2 regions of the Brevibacillus sp. HB1.3 genome follow, and region 1 is predicted to be linked to the other one. Evidence: predicted binding sites of a transcription regulator. Region 1 holds the regulator's gene; the other holds the start of a gene.
What was found. Region 1 encodes CtsR, which represses protease genes until heat stress. Its sites were predicted from a motif close to ATGGTCAATAAAGGTCAAACA; they were not measured.
Positions count from the first base shown of each region.

Region 2: a site for CtsR is predicted at 3,576-3,596, ahead of HPY31_RS16760 (ATP-dependent Clp protease ATP-binding subunit). Genes of this name have one in related genera too.

Region 1 is NZ_JABMIT010000019.1:54,746-62,581, reverse strand. Features, by position in the region: gene HPY31_RS28010 (MGDG synthase family glycosyltransferase) at 1-483, shown strand, start outside; gene HPY31_RS28005 (HAD hydrolase-like protein) at 513-1,199, shown strand; gene HPY31_RS28000 (CtsR family transcriptional regulator) at 1,388-1,852, shown strand; gene mcsA (protein-arginine kinase activator protein McsA) at 1,869-2,387, shown strand; gene mcsB (protein-arginine kinase McsB) at 2,407-3,480, shown strand; gene HPY31_RS27985 (ATP-dependent Clp protease ATP-binding subunit) at 3,547-5,997, shown strand; gene radA (DNA repair protein RadA) at 6,104-7,471, shown strand; gene disA (DNA integrity scanning diadenylate cyclase DisA) at 7,480-7,836, shown strand, end outside.
Region 2 is NZ_JABMIT010000006.1:343,334-351,169, reverse strand. Features, by position in the region: gene nfi (deoxyribonuclease V) at 1-129, opposite strand, end outside; gene rbsK (ribokinase) at 297-1,199, shown strand; gene HPY31_RS16775 (cupin domain-containing protein) at 1,210-1,572, shown strand; gene HPY31_RS16770 (TetR/AcrR family transcriptional regulator) at 1,725-2,321, shown strand; gene HPY31_RS16765 (MFS transporter) at 2,379-3,518, shown strand; gene HPY31_RS16760 (ATP-dependent Clp protease ATP-binding subunit) at 3,637-5,775, shown strand; gene HPY31_RS16755 (YqaA family protein) at 5,831-6,454, opposite strand; gene HPY31_RS16750 (aminotransferase-like domain-containing protein) at 6,776-7,836, opposite strand, start outside.

The DNA of each region.
Region 1 (7,836 bases):
TCGATGGAAAAGGTATTAGATGGGCTAGAAGAGATTAACATTCCCCTGAAAACCTTTGTGTTAACGGGGACAAACGACAAGCTATACAATAAGGTGACAAATCGTACGTATCGGCATGAAGTCGTTCCGCTAAAATTCATCAATAACTTCCACGAATACTTGGAAACGGCTGATTTAATTGTCACCAAATCAGGCGGACTTACATCAGCTGAAGTAATGAGTAAACGGGTACCCATGATTGTTTACAACCCTCTGCCTGGACAGGAAGAGAGGAACAGCCACTTTTTGCTCAATAATGGGTGTGCGGTACACGCGAATCTATCCGAGCAGTTGATTTACTTTATCGATGAACTATTGCATAGCCCGTCCAAGGTGGAATATATGCGTAGAATGGGACAAAAAATCTCAAAGCCAGATGCTGCACAACGAATTACTGAGTTTATCATGGATGATATGAATATGTTGCCAAGAAAAGTAGAATAGCTGCCTAGCCAGACAAAATGGAGGAACCCATGACTGTACCATTCGCGATATTATTTGATATGGATGGCACGTTACTGCAAACAGAAAAGCTGTCGACCCCCGCTTTTATTCGAACGTTTGACCAGCTTCGTCAAAAAGGGCTATGGCAAGGGGAAACCCCTGACGAACGTGAACTGATCAATGTACTGGGAATGACGATCGAGCAGATCTGGGACAAATTACTGCCGGGTGCGAGTGAAGAAGCCATTCGCTCAGCAGATGCTTTCTTACTAAACAATGAAATCCAGTTACTCAAAGAACGAGTGACCGAGCTATATCCGGATGTAAAATCAACCTTAGAAAAGCTGCATGAAAAAGGTTTTGCTTTATTTGTAGCAAGCAATGGGCAGGAAGAGTACATCGATGCTATTTGTCAGGCATACGAGTTAAAGCCGCTGATGACAGACCTGTACTCGGCCGGTCGTTTCCGCACGCATTCCAAAAATGACCTGGTTGCAAAACTGTTGTCTGATTACAAAATCGGGCAGGCCATTATGGTAGGAGATCGTCACTCCGACGTGGAAGCAGGCAAGACAAACGGTTTATTTACCATTGGATGCGACTTTGGTTTTGCGAAACCAGGCGAGCTTGATGGGGCAGATGTTATCATCACCAGCTTCTCTCAGCTACTGAATCATTTGCCAACAATCGACACCAATACACAAGAACAAGCATAAACCATTCCTCAGGGAGTGGTTTTTTTGTTGATCATGTCCAAGTTTCAAGCGACCCTCTTTTGCCCACACTAGAATGTGTAAGGGACACTTGCGGGCACGCACTAAACCCATTATAATTAACGTCAAAGATAGTCAAAGTCAATAGGTAACCTCATAAGAACATACACAGAGGAATAGGAGGCGATGACTTGCGAAACATCTCGGACATCATTGAACATCACTTGAAAAGCATCCTTACTAACAGTCCCAATGGATCGATCGAGATTCAGCGTAGTGAGCTTGCCGACCATTTTCAATGTGTGCCGTCTCAGATCAATTACGTCATCAATACGCGCTTTACCGTTCAAAAAGGATACCTCGTAGAGAGTAAGCGCGGGGGCGGCGGGTATATTCGCATACGCAAGGTGCAGATTGTCAGCAAGGCACGCTTGCAGGAATTGCTAACAGAAGAACTGATTGGTGAGAGCATCAGTCAGAGTGTGGGAAATGCGATCGTAGAAAGACTATTGGAGGAAGGGTTAGTCAACATTAGAGAAGCCACCTTGATGAAAATCGCTACCTCGCGAAACGTTTTGACTCTAGAAGCTGAATTGCGGGATCGTTTGCGGGCAAATATTTTAAAGCAGATGATCGCGGCAATCTTGTTGAAGTAAAAGGAGGTATGATGTTATGAACTGTGAGGAATGCGGAAAACGACCGGCGACACTTCATTTGACGAAAATCGTCAATGGCGAAAAAACCGAATACCATATTTGCGAGCAGTGTGCTCATGAAAAAGGGGACGTCTTTACCGGCTTTCACAACTTCAGCATCAACAATCTCCTATCAGGACTTTTAAAATTTGATCCCATGCAAAAGAATGGACGCGAAACGGCAACGAATAAGCCGCTTCAATGCGAAACATGTGGACTCACATATGCTCAATTTAGTAAAAGCGGCAGATTTGGCTGTAGTGATTGCTACACCTTTTTGGGGGATCGACTGGACCCACTTTTCCGCCGGATTCATGGAAACACACAGCATAGTGGAAAAGTACCAGAGCGTACCGGTGGCAAACTGAAGATCCGTAAAGAGCTGGAGCAACTAAAGCAAGCGCTGCAAAGTCATGTCGCCAGTGAAGAGTTCGAGAAGGCAGCAGAAATGCGTGATCGAATTCGAGCATTGGAACAAAAAATGGCCCAATCGTAGCAAGGGAGGTTAGCTGGTTATGTCCCAAAAGCAGTTTATGCAAAACCCGTGGAGCAATTGGATGAAAGGAGAAGGTCCTGATTCCGACATTGTCATTAGTACACGGCTGCGTATCGCCCGTAACCTGCGCCAGCACCCCTTTCCGTTATTGGCAACGGACTCGCAGGGCGAGGAAGTGGTGAGAAAGGTAACGGAAGTAAGCGATTCGGAGGCAATGCGCAAACGGCATCAGCTTCAGGTCATCCATATGGATCAAATTAACCCGTTAGAAAAACGGGTGCTCGTAGAAAAGCATCTGATTAGCCCTCATCTGGCAGAGGAATCCCGTAAAGGTGCCGTATTGCTTCGGGAAGATGAGTCTGTCAGCATTATGGTTAATGAAGAAGACCACATTCGAATACAGGTACTATTACCCGGGTTTCGTTTGAACGAGGCATGGGAAATAGGTACGAAAATAGACGACATTTTTGAGAAAAGCTTGAACTACGCGTTCGACGAAACTCGAGGGTATCTTACAAGCTGCCCAACCAATGTGGGTACGGGAATTCGTGCATCCGTGATGCTGCACCTGCCCGCTCTGGTGATGACGCAGCAGATCAGCAGAATTTTACAGGCGATTAATCAAGTTGGTCTTGTCGTTAGAGGAATTTACGGAGAGGGCAGCGAAGCTCTAGGGAATCTTTTTCAGTTATCCAATCAGGTCACACTGGGGATGTCTGAGTCGGATATCCTTTCCAATCTCTACGGTGTGGCCAGACAGATTATTGAGCAAGAGCGTGTGGCACGCACTTACTTGCTGGAGCATACCCGGGTTTCTTTGGAGGATCGGATTTTTCGCTCGTATGGCATCTTGATGTATGCCCGCACGGTAGAGTCCAAGGAAGCGGCTCAGCGCCTGTCAGATGTACGTCTGGGGATCGATCTAGGCATCATTCCTAATGTATCTCCGCTGGTCCTGAATGAACTGTTAGTCACGACACAGCCAGGGTTTTTACAACACCACGCTGGACAAAAGCTCACTCCGGACCAACGCGACGAAAGAAGGGCAAGGCTGATCCGCGAACGTCTACGCGTAGTAGAATCACAAGAGTAATCGTAATGGTATCACGCAATTGTTAACCATATAGAGAAAAAACACGGTTATACGGAGGTGTACGATATGATGTTTGGACGTTTTACAGAACGCGCACAAAAAGTACTGGCGCTTGCCCTGGAAGAGGCGGTTCGTCTCGGACACAAAGATATTGGGACAGAGCATGTGCTGCTGGGACTCATTCGAGAAGGCGAAGGGATTGCGGCGAAGGCACTGCAATCACTTGGGCTTGGCCTCGATAAAATCCAGAGTGAAGTGGAGTCGTTAATCGGGCGAGGAACAGAGCAGTCCGGTAGTAATTACACACCAAACTATACACCTCGCGCCAAAAAGGTCATTGAACTGTCGATGGACGAAGCCCGCAAGCTGGGTCATACCTATGTGGGGACTGAACATATTCTGCTTGGCTTGATCCGTGAAGGAGAAGGTATTGCTGCGAGAATCATGAACAATTTGGGCGTTAGCCTGAACAAGGCACGTCAACAGGTGCTCCAGCTGCTCGGCAGCTCGGAAATGATGGCATCTCATCAACCGTCTGGAGGGAATCCAGCGGCGAATACGCCGACGTTGGACGGCTTGGCAAGGGATTTGACTGCAATCGCTCGTGACGGCGGTCTAGACCCGGTAATCGGTCGCCAAAAAGAAATTGAGCGTGTGATCCAAGTACTTAGCAGACGCACCAAGAACAACCCTGTTTTGATTGGGGAGCCTGGCGTCGGGAAAACAGCTATCGCAGAAGGTCTTGCCCAGAAAATCGTGAACAACGAAATTCCGGAGACCCTTCGTGATAAACGAGTCATGACACTGGATATGGGAACCGTTGTTGCGGGAACCAAATATCGCGGTGAGTTCGAAGATCGTCTGAAAAAAATCATGGACGAAATTCGCCAAGCAGGAAACATCATCCTGTTTATTGATGAGCTGCACACCCTGATTGGTGCAGGTGGAGCAGAAGGGGCAATTGATGCCTCCAACATTTTGAAGCCTGCTCTGGCACGTGGCGAGCTACAGTGCGTAGGTGCCACAACGTTGGATGAATATCGCAAGTACATCGAAAAAGACGCGGCACTGGAGCGTCGTTTCCAACCGATTCAGGTTGATGAACCGACAGCGGAGGATGCCATTCGTATCCTGCATGGCCTTCGTGATCGTTATGAAGCCCACCACCGTGTCAAAATTACCGATGAAGCAATCGAGCAGGCAGTAAAGCTGTCTGACCGCTATATTACGGAACGCTTCCTGCCTGACAAGGCCATCGACTTGGTCGACGAGGCGGCATCCAAAGTCCGCTTGCAATCCTTTACAGTTCCGCCAAACCTCAAAGAGCTCGAGGGACGTCTGGAAGAGGTGCGCAAGGAAAAAGACGCTGCTGTACAATCACAAGAGTTCGAGGAAGCAGCAGCACTTCGCGATCAGGAGCAAAAACTGCGTGAAGAACTGGATAAAACGAAAAAAGACTGGAAAGAACGCCAAGGCCAGCTGAATATGGAGGTTACACCAGAAGACATCGCGCAAGTAGTGGCGAGCTGGACGGGTATTCCTGTGTTAAAGCTGAAGGAAGAAGAAACAGAGCGCTTGCTGAAGATGGAAGAGATTTTGCATGATCGCGTCATTGGTCAAGATGAAGCAGTCAAATCCATTTCGCGTGCGATCCGCCGTGCCCGTGCTGGTTTGAAAGACCCAAAACGTCCAATCGGCTCGTTTATCTTCCTGGGGCCTACTGGTGTGGGTAAAACCGAATTGGCTCGTGCCGTGGCAGAGACGCTTTTCGGTGACGAGGATGCCATGATCCGTGTGGATATGTCCGAGTACATGGAGAAGCATTCCACCGCTCGTCTGGTAGGTGCCCCTCCAGGCTACGTAGGCTTTGACGAAGGCGGTCAGCTGACTGAAAAAGTGCGTCGCAAGCCTTACTCCGTCATTTTGCTGGACGAAATCGAGAAGGCTCACCCAGACGTATTCAATATCCTCTTGCAAGTATTGGATGATGGTCGTCTGACAGACTCCAAGGGACGTACCGTCGACTTCCGCAATACGGTTGTCATCATGACTTCCAACGTCGGAGCCAGCATGATCAAGAAAAATACAACGCTCGGCTTCACGACCAACGATTCGGAAAGAAAGTATCAGGATATGAAGGACAAAGTCATGGATGAGCTGAAGAAGAGCTTCCGTCCTGAGTTCTTGAACCGTATCGACGAAGTTATCGTGTTCCACTCCTTGGAGCAAGAGCACATCGAGCAAATCGTATCTCTCATGACAGAAGAGCTGCGTAAACGTTTGAAAGAGCAGGACATTGATTTCCAATTGACCGAAGAAGCCAAAAAGGTATTGGCAAAAGAAGGCTTTGATCCGGCCTATGGTGCACGTCCTCTGCGTCGAGCTATCCAGCGCCACATCGAGGATAATTTGTCCGAGGAATTGCTCAAGGGCACGATCAGTAAAGGCGATACCGTCAATATCGAAGCGGAAGAAGGCAAGCTGGTAGTCAAGCGCCTTGAAAAAACGAAATCATAAGCTGGGTTGAAACGTAATAGAATGCCTCCTGATTCGGGAGGTATTCTTTTTTTGGGTGCGTAATTATGATAAAAGTAGAGAAAGAAATCCAAGTGAGGGTGCGATTATGTCAAAGTATAAAACGAAATACGCGTGTCAAGAATGTGGCTATGAATCGCCAAAATGGATGGGGAAATGTCCGGGATGCAGCAGTTGGAACACCCTGGTAGAGGAAGTGACGGTAAAAAATCCACATCGTCACGAAGGGATGAGCGGCGGCCAGCGCCAATCTGCGATTCCATTGACCCAGGTAGCCAGTGAAGAAGATCCACGCATGGATACCACGATCGGAGAATTGAATCGTGTTCTTGGTGGAGGACTTGTTCCGGGTTCACTCATTTTGGTTGGGGGAGACCCTGGAATCGGGAAATCGACATTGCTTTTGCAAACTTCTTTTGCCTTGGCTCATCAAGGGGCGAAGGTTCTCTATGTGTCTGGAGAGGAGTCGGCAAAACAAATCAAAATTCGCGCGGATCGACTCCATTTGCAAACGCCGCCGATGTTTGTATTGGCAGAAAATGATTTGGATTTGATCGAACAGCATATTAATCAAGTAGACCCGGATGTTCTGATTATTGACTCGATCCAGACCGTGTTTCACCCGACGATCCAATCAGCTGCGGGGAGTGTCGCACAAGTGCGGGAGGCAACAGCCCAATTGATGCGGATTGCAAAAGGGAAAGGGATTGGTACCTTCATCGTTGGTCACGTAACCAAGGAAGGCTCCATCGCCGGTCCGCGTATGCTTGAGCACATGGTGGATGCTGTTCTCTATTTTGAAGGGGAGCGTCACAATACGTTTCGAATTTTGCGTGCCGTCAAAAACCGTTTTGGTTCGACAAACGAAATCGGTATTTTCGAGATGAAGGATCGCGGTCTAGAGGAAGTGGCGAATCCATCCGAGATATTTTTGGCAGAGCGTCCATTTGGTGTTGCGGGTTCCACAGTCGTAGCCAGTATGGAGGGCACACGTCCCGTTTTGGTTGAGCTACAAGCTCTCGTTGCCCCAACCAGCTTTGTAACCCCACGGAGAACGGCAACAGGGGTCGATCATCAGCGTGTGGCGATGATCATGGCGGTGTTGGAAAAGCGCATGGGCATGATGCTGCAAAATCAGGATGCTTATGTAAACGTAGCAGGTGGGGTCAGATTAGATGAGCCAGCGGTTGATTTGGCGATTGCCGTAAGCATTGCAAGTAGTTTCCGTGACCACGCTACCAATCCGCATGATGTCGTTATCGGAGAAATTGGCTTGACTGGTGAGGTGCGGGGTGTCTCCCGTATTGAGCAACGAGTACGAGAAGCCCATAAATTAGGCTTTAAGCGTGTCATCATACCGGAGAAAAACATCCGCGGGCTGGATGCGCCAGCAGATATTCAAGTAATTGGTGTGAGCAATATTGCCGATGCGTTGAACGAGGTGATAAGGAGGTAGGAGTGGGCATGCAGGGGAACATCAAAAGAACTCCGCAAATCGGTGATGTGCTTCGTCTCGTGGCACCCGGTACACAGCTTCGTGAAGGGTTGGAAAATGTTTTACGGGCCAAAACCGGGGGTTTGATCGTTATTGGGTGCGGTCCGGAGATGAAGTCGATTGTCGACGGCGGTTTTTCCATCAATTGTGATTTTTCTCCTGCCCATTTGTATGAATTAGCGAAGATGGATGGGGCGATTATAGTAAGTGAAGACGCAAAACGCATCCTGTACGCGAATACGCAAATCTTCCCACCCTCCTCAATCCCCACGAGCGAGACGGGCACACGGCATCGTACAGCACAACGTACGGCCATTCAAACGAAT
Region 2 (7,836 bases), on a different contig from region 1:
ATCTACCCCGGCGATATAGCATACGTCCGTTAGTTGATCTTCTTTTTTTACTTGCTGGGCTAGCTGTCGCTGTAAGTTGATTGCCTCTTGCTCATTTATGTTCCAAGGATGCTGGATAATTGGCTCCATCTGGTTACCTCCGGATGATAGAAGATTTGTTCATTATATCCAATGGATGTGCTATGCTCCAAGTCTTAGGAACAATCCCGAGAAAATACGTTGACTTCTCGGATGAAAAGCACTATTTTGTAACCGACAGAATGATCATGTTCGAGATGGAACGAGGAGGGCTCGTCGTGAAAATCGCAGTAGTAGGAAGCATCAATATGGATCTCGTAACCCATGTACAACATTTGCCCAAAGCAGGAGAAACGATCGCAAGCCATCACTTCGAGCTGATCCCGGGTGGAAAGGGAGCGAATCAGGCAGTAGCAGCGTCTCGCCTGGGTGCGCATGTATCCATGATTGGAATGGTAGGAGAAGATGAGAACGGCCGGGTCATGCTGGGAGGACTAACAGATGCGCAGGTTCACATAGAGGGGATCAAATGCTCAGGTACGACAGGCATGGCTTTTATCAATGTAAGTGATGATGGGGAAAACAACATCGTGCTTGTTCCAGGAGCGAATGCACTCGTCAGCACTGAGCATATTGCTGACAATCTGTCTATTTTAAAGGACAGTGACGTCGTATTGCTCCAACTGGAAATCCCGATGCCTGTCGTGGAATATACAGTCAAAGAGGCAGCTCGACTCGGCAAGCTGGTCATTTTAAATCCGGCACCTGCACGCGAGCTATCCAGTGAGCTATTAACCCATGTACATACGTTAACCCCGAATGAAACAGAGCTTTCTATTCTCACAGGAATGCCTGTATCCACGATAGACGAAGTGTATGCCGCAGCCAAAAAGCTTTTGTCAGGTGGACCAAAGCGCGTCATCGTGACGTTGGGAGAAAAGGGCGCTCTCTTAATAACCGCTGATGGAGCGACCCATATCCCGGCTTTCCGCGTAGAGCCGGTGGATACAACTGCGGCAGGCGATTCCTTTACAGCAGCTTTTGCGGTTGGGATCACACAAGGAATGACAGAAACCGAAGCGGCCACATTCGCTAGCAAAGTAGCAGCGATTGTCGTTACTAGGAACGGAGCTCAACCATCCCTGCCTACTTTCGATGAAGTACAAGCATACTCTTTTTAATGGGGGGAAAATGATGGAGAAGGTCAATGTAGCTGAAAAGTTTACGTTATTCCATGAGTATTGGAATCCCAAAATTGCTGGCGAAATCAATGACTCCTATGTAAAGCTGGCGAAATTGAAAGGAGAGTTCGTCTGGCATCAGCATGAAAATGAGGATGAGATGTTTTTCGTCGTGAAAGGGAAACTGCTTATTAAGTTTCGCGATAAAGATGTTTGGTTAAACGAAGGGGAATTTCTCATTGTTCCAAAAGGTGTAGAGCATATGCCAGTTGCAGAGGAAGAAGTTCATGTATTATTGCTTGAACCAAAGACGACGCTGAATACTGGAGATCAAGTAAACGAAAAAACAGTAACAGATTTAGAGACGATATAATCAATGATCGAGCCTATTTTGAGAGATGGTTTTCAAAATGGGCTTTTTCTATAGGCATGGTTTTGTACAGTTGCAGCTATTTTATTTGTTGACCAAACGGTACATAATGTATAAGATTTTCCATAACAGTTGGAAACGAAAGGAGGATTCCGGTGAGCAAACGCGGCAGACCACGTGATTTTGATTACACGTCCATCGTAGATGTGGCCATGAAAACATTTTGGTCAAAAGGCTACAATGGTTGTTCTACGCATGATTTATGCAGTGATACTGGCCTGGGGAAAGGCAGCTTGTACAATACGTTTGGCAGCAAACAGGACCTGTATCTCGCAGTGGTGGAACACTATCACGATACCGGGATTCGTGAACAGCGGGCGTTATTGGAAGGTCCGGATTCGGTGAAAGAACGGTTGCAAAATTTTTTAGCGTGGGCATTCGTGGAAGACTTTGAATCAACGAATCCAAAGGGATGCTTGCTGATCAATGCGGGATTGGAACGGGCAAAAGACGATCCCAAGATTGAAGAAATTGTCTCCCGGCATGTTGAACTTCTGAAGGATACCATGGAAAAAGTGATGGAGGAAGGCTTGCGAACGGGTGAAATCTCTCAAAAACGTTCTGCGGTGGATTTGGCAAGCCTATTTTTAAGCAGTTACTACGGCTTTCGTGTATTGAATACTTCCACACAGAACCGGAAATTGGCTGAACAAATTATGAAGGGGACCATGGAATCTATCTTCGGCGCGTAATGCGCTCTTTTTTTGAATGATTTTTGTACCGATTGTTACAATAAGGAGGGCTTCCTCATGCCGTCGATGATTTATTTGTTAGCGGTAGCGATTTTTGCAATGACGACTTCTGAATTTATGGTGGCAGGGATGATGAAGGACCTTGCGGATGATTTCGGTGTATCGATCTCATCCATCGGGTATTTCATTACGGCGTATGCGGGTGCAATGGTAATAGGGGGCCCGATACTAACGGCAACGCTTCTGCACATTCGCCGAAAACAAGCGTTGCTATCATTGATTGCCGTCTTCTTTATTGGTCAAACGTTAGGAGCAATAGCTTGGAATTACGAGTCAATGATGCTTGCGCGTATCCTAACGGGTATTGCCTCATCAGCCGCGTTTGGCATCTCTGTCAGTATTTCAGCCGGCTTGGTTCCCCCTCATTCACGGGGAAAGGCCGCTTCGATTGTTTTGGCAGGCTTAATGATTGCTACTGTCGCAGGACTCCCCCTGACAACCGTGATTGCACAATATTTCGGCTGGAGAATGAGCTTTTGGGCTGTTGCTATCGTCGTATTGCTATCAGGGATTTTGATTCTATGGCTGCTCCCTTCCTCCACACAAAAAGATCGGATGAACGCAAAGGATGAGCTTGCCAGTTTTCAAAATCCGCACCTTTGGGCCGCGTATGCAACGAGTATGCTAATCATTGGCGGTACCTTCGCAGCGTTTAGTTATTTTACGCCGATTCTTACAGATGTAACGGCATTTTCGGATACGAGCATCCCGTATTTGCTTGCCCTTTACGGCATCGCGACCGTGATCGGAAATATCGTGATTGGCAGACTTGCTGATCGTTTTACCATGCGAATCCTTGTAACGGGATTAAGCATCCTCCTAGGGGCATTGGTTCTGTTTGCGGTAGGTGCCGAAAATAAATGGATCGCGGTGCTGTCCATTGTTCTGATTGGGTTGACGGGTGTAGCGATGAATCCGGCCATGATTGCACGCGTCATGAATACAGCAGGCAGTGGGACGATGGTAAACACGGTGCATACTTCTTTTATTACATTGGGTGTTGCCATTGGTTCTTTCTTAGGCGGGATCGGGATCAGCAGTGGCTATGGACTTGTTTCACCATTGTGGGTAGGTGCTTGTTTCGCCGTTATCGGGTTACTTTCAATCGTTCCTTACCTGCAAAAGAGCAAAGTGTAAAAAACCATACAATCCCTCTTGAAAGTCAAAGAAGGTCAAACTATAATAAAGTCAACGAAGGTCAGAAAAGGTCAAAGGTCTTCTGAATTCCAAAACAACGCTTTTGGGGGGATTGAATATGCATTGTGAAATCTGCAAACAACGAGAAGCAACTGTGACTGTTCATATACGTGTACAAAATCAGCAACAAAAATACGATCTGTGCCAGGATTGCAAAACAAAGCTGACAAACAAAATGGGAGTGGGCATGGGCTTTAGTCCTTTCTCCTCCTTCTCTGGACTGGATGAGTTTCTGCAAGGCTTTGCTCAAGGTCAGATGAATCCGGGCAAAGCTTCCGGTCAACCACAGCGACAAGCGCCAGAACGCGGTGGGGGCATCCTCGATGACCTGGGCCGTAATCTAAACGATGCGGCACGTGCCGGGCTGATTGACCCAGTGATTGGACGCGAACAAGAAATTGAGCGTGTCATCGAGATTTTGAACCGACGCAACAAAAACAATCCGGTTCTGATCGGGGAGCCAGGGGTCGGGAAGACGGCGATTGCGGAGGGCCTCGCTTTGCGCATTACGGAAGGGCAAGTACCGACCAAACTGAAAAACAAGCAGGTGTACATTTTAGATGTCGCCTCTCTGGTTGCAGGGACGGGAATTCGCGGACAGTTCGAGGAAAAAATGAAGCAAGTAATTGCCGAGCTGCAAAAACGCAAAAACGTCATCCTGTTTGTGGATGAGATTCATCTACTGGTTGGAGCAGGCTCGGCGGAAGGATCCATGGATGCAGGGAACATCCTGAAGCCAGCTCTGGCTCGCGGTGAGTTGCAGCTGATTGGGGCAACTACGTTAAAAGAGTATCGCGTGATTGAAAAAGACGCTGCTCTGGAGCGCCGCCTGCAGCCAGTCATGGTCAAGGAACCAACTATAGAACAAGCCATCGAGATTTTAAAAGGATTGCGCCCGAAATACGAAGCCTTCCACCAAGTCGCTTACTCGGATGAAGTCATCCGTGCCTCCGTGGAATATTCCCATCGTTATATCCAGGATCGATTCTTGCCTGACAAGGCGATTGATCTCATGGATGAAGTGGGCTCGCGTTTGAACCTGAGATCCTCCGTGGTGGATACGTCAGAGTTGCATGAGCGTCTGGCGCAAATCAATCAGGAGAAAAAGGAAGCGACGGAGCAAGAAGCTTACGAACGAGCTGCCCATCTGCGCGACGAGGAAGCGGGCATTTTAGAGAAGCTGGATCAAATCGAAGGCAAGGAACAACGCGTCAAGGTTGACGTCACAGACATCCAAGCCTTGATCGAGCAAAAGACCGGGATTCCTGTTACCAAGCTGCAAAGTGATGAGCAGATGAAAATGAAAAACCTGGCAGCTCATTTGGAAGCAAAAGTCATTGGTCAGTCCGAGGCGGTCACACAAGTAGCGAAGGCGATTCGCCGCAGTCGAGCAGGTCTGAAACCGAAAAACAGACCGATTGCTTCCTTCCTGTTCGTTGGTCCGACTGGCGTAGGGAAAACAGAGCTGTCCAAAGCGCTGGCAGAGGAGCTGTTTGGTACCCGCGATTCCATGATCCGTCTCGATATGAGCGAGTACATGGAGAAGCACTCGGTATCCAAATTGATCGGTTCTCCTCCTGGCTACGTCGGTCATGAGGAAGCAGGTCAGCTGACTGAGCGCGTACGCCGCAATCCATACAGCATTATCCTGCTGGATGAGATCGAAAAAGCACATCCAGACGTGATGCACATGTTCCTGCAAATTCTGGAGGATGGCCGTCTGACAGATAGTCAAGGCCGTACGGTGAATTTTAAGGAGACGGTCATCATTGCGACGAGCAATGCCGGTGTGATCGAGCGTAAAATCTCCGTTGGCTTTGGGGCACAAGCGCCCGAGCCTGCGACCGTGCTGGATTCTCTGGGAGCGTACTTCAAGCCGGAATTCCTGAACCGCTTCGACTCGATCATTTCCTTTGCTCATCTGGAAAAACAGGATTTGGTCAAAATCGTCGATCTGCTGCTGCAAGATGTCATGGGCAATCTGTCTGAGCAAGGAATGGAGATCAGCGTGACAGATGCCGCAAAAGAAAAGCTGGCAGAGCTGGGCTACAACCCTTCCTTCGGGGCACGTCCATTACGCCGCGTGATTCAGCAATATGTGGAGGATGGCATTGCGGATCTGGTGATGGAAGAAGACAATGTGACAGCAATGGTTATTGATGTCGAGGATGATGTAATTCGAGTGAAAAAAGGATAACAGTTGTAAAAAAAGAAACCCCGATCTGGGGTTTCTTTTCTATTTACGATCTTCTTTATTTATTCATGAGTTTCTCATTGATGCCATTGCCGACGCGAGTACTTTCCATTTTCAGCTGGCGGCGCTTGGCGACGATTTTCTTCACCCATAACCCGATCAAGATGAGCGGCACCACGGTGAGAAAGATATAGAGAGAAACGTTATGGACCATATTTTCCGCCATTTTACCGTAAAAATAGAACAAGAATCCAACTGCGTAAAATTTGACTGCCCGTCCAATTGCGGCATACCCGATCAATTTCCACAACGGGAATTTCAAGCACCCCGACATGATTGTAAATACTTTGAACGGAATCGGTGTAAACGAACCGATGAAGATCGCGACTTCGCCCTTCTTTTGAAACATCTCTGTGGCAGAGTCAATCCATTCCTTCTTGAGAAGTTTGTACAGAACGGATTTACCTAGTACTTTACCGATAAAATAACCGACGGGAGTCCCTATGAGACAAGCGATGTAGCCTACCGTAGCAATCCACAATGCCTGCGAAGGATCAACGAGGCTGAGTGGCACTTGAAGAAAGAAGGCAGGAACGGGAAAGATGACTGCGTCTGCAAAAGAATGGATGAACATTCCTAAATAGCCGTATTCCATTAAGAAATCTAAAATGTTCTGAAGCATCTATTTCTCCTTTGTCATTCTATCGTTACTGCCAGTCATCAACTCAATTACGTATGTGTATAGATGCGATTCTACTTCAAACTGGCCGACTATGGAACGAATTTTTTTGAAATGGATTCCCTTATTATACAACGAAATACCCCAATCCCTGCATCTTGAAACAATTTATACCAAAGAATAATCCGGGTAAACCATGCTCTTTGTATCTGATAATACGATGTAGATCGTTTTCTGGTTACTCAATAGTTCCATTATCGTGATTTCATTGTTGTCCAAAAACGCACCCCCGCCGGATTTTAACTACGACTTAAGGCGGATAGGTTAACGGTGCATGCGGCGTAGCACATCCATCAACACGTCAATTCCTTGCTCAATCATTGTTTCCTTGGCATAGGACACATTCAGCTTCAACATATTTTCTTGCGGAAAGCCCAGCAAGTAATTTTTGTCAGTAGCATCCACAAGGATTGAGCGTTTTTTGAGCTGGCTGATAACAGCAGGGACCGGAATGGAATCGTTCAACACAATATGCGTATGAATCCCCGGATACGCAAGGGGCTGAAAGGTGAACAGATGCTCTCCATTCGCCGCAAACTGGTTCAAGGACGCCATCAGCAGGTTGGATCGCCGGTGATAGGAACTGCGTATCTTTTGCTTGTGTCGCTCGAACATTCCGCTTTTTAGGTAAATTTCCAGCGCAGCTTGAGATAACATGGAGCTGTCGATATCCATGAGTCGTTTGTGTTGGTTGAAGGAATCCTTTAACGCATCAGGTATAACAGCTACACCCAGACGGAGCCCGGGAAAAATAATCTTGGAATAGCTTTTTACATAGATCGTGCGAGAAAAGCGATCATAGGCAAAGAGGGGATCCGCTTTGCTGTCATGCTCAAGGTCTGCCATGTAATCGTCTTCCACGAGATAGACGTCGTACTGCTGGGCAAGCTCCACAATGCGCTGCTTATCCTTTCGGCTGTATGACGTCCCGAGTGGGCTATGATAGCGAGGCATCGTATAGAAAAACTTGATTTCTCCCGTTTGGAAAATAGATTCCAGCTCTTCTAAATCGATTCCTTGAGCAGTGCGCTTGATCCCGAGAACAGGATGCTTGCGTACTTGCAAGCTTTCAATGAATAGGTGGTAGCTGGGCTGCTCAATCAGAATCGTTTCTTTGCCATTTGGAAAAGGAAGACTACACAGCAAGGTTAGAGCTTGTTGGACACCGGAGGTAATGAAAATATTGCCCGGATCTGTAAAAACCTGATGGTTCCCAAGCAGCTTGGCGACGACGGCAATGAGTGATGGCAGGCCTTGTGTAGTTCCGTATATGAAAAGATCGTTTTTATAGGTTTCAATCGCTTTATTGATGCAGTGTTGAAAAT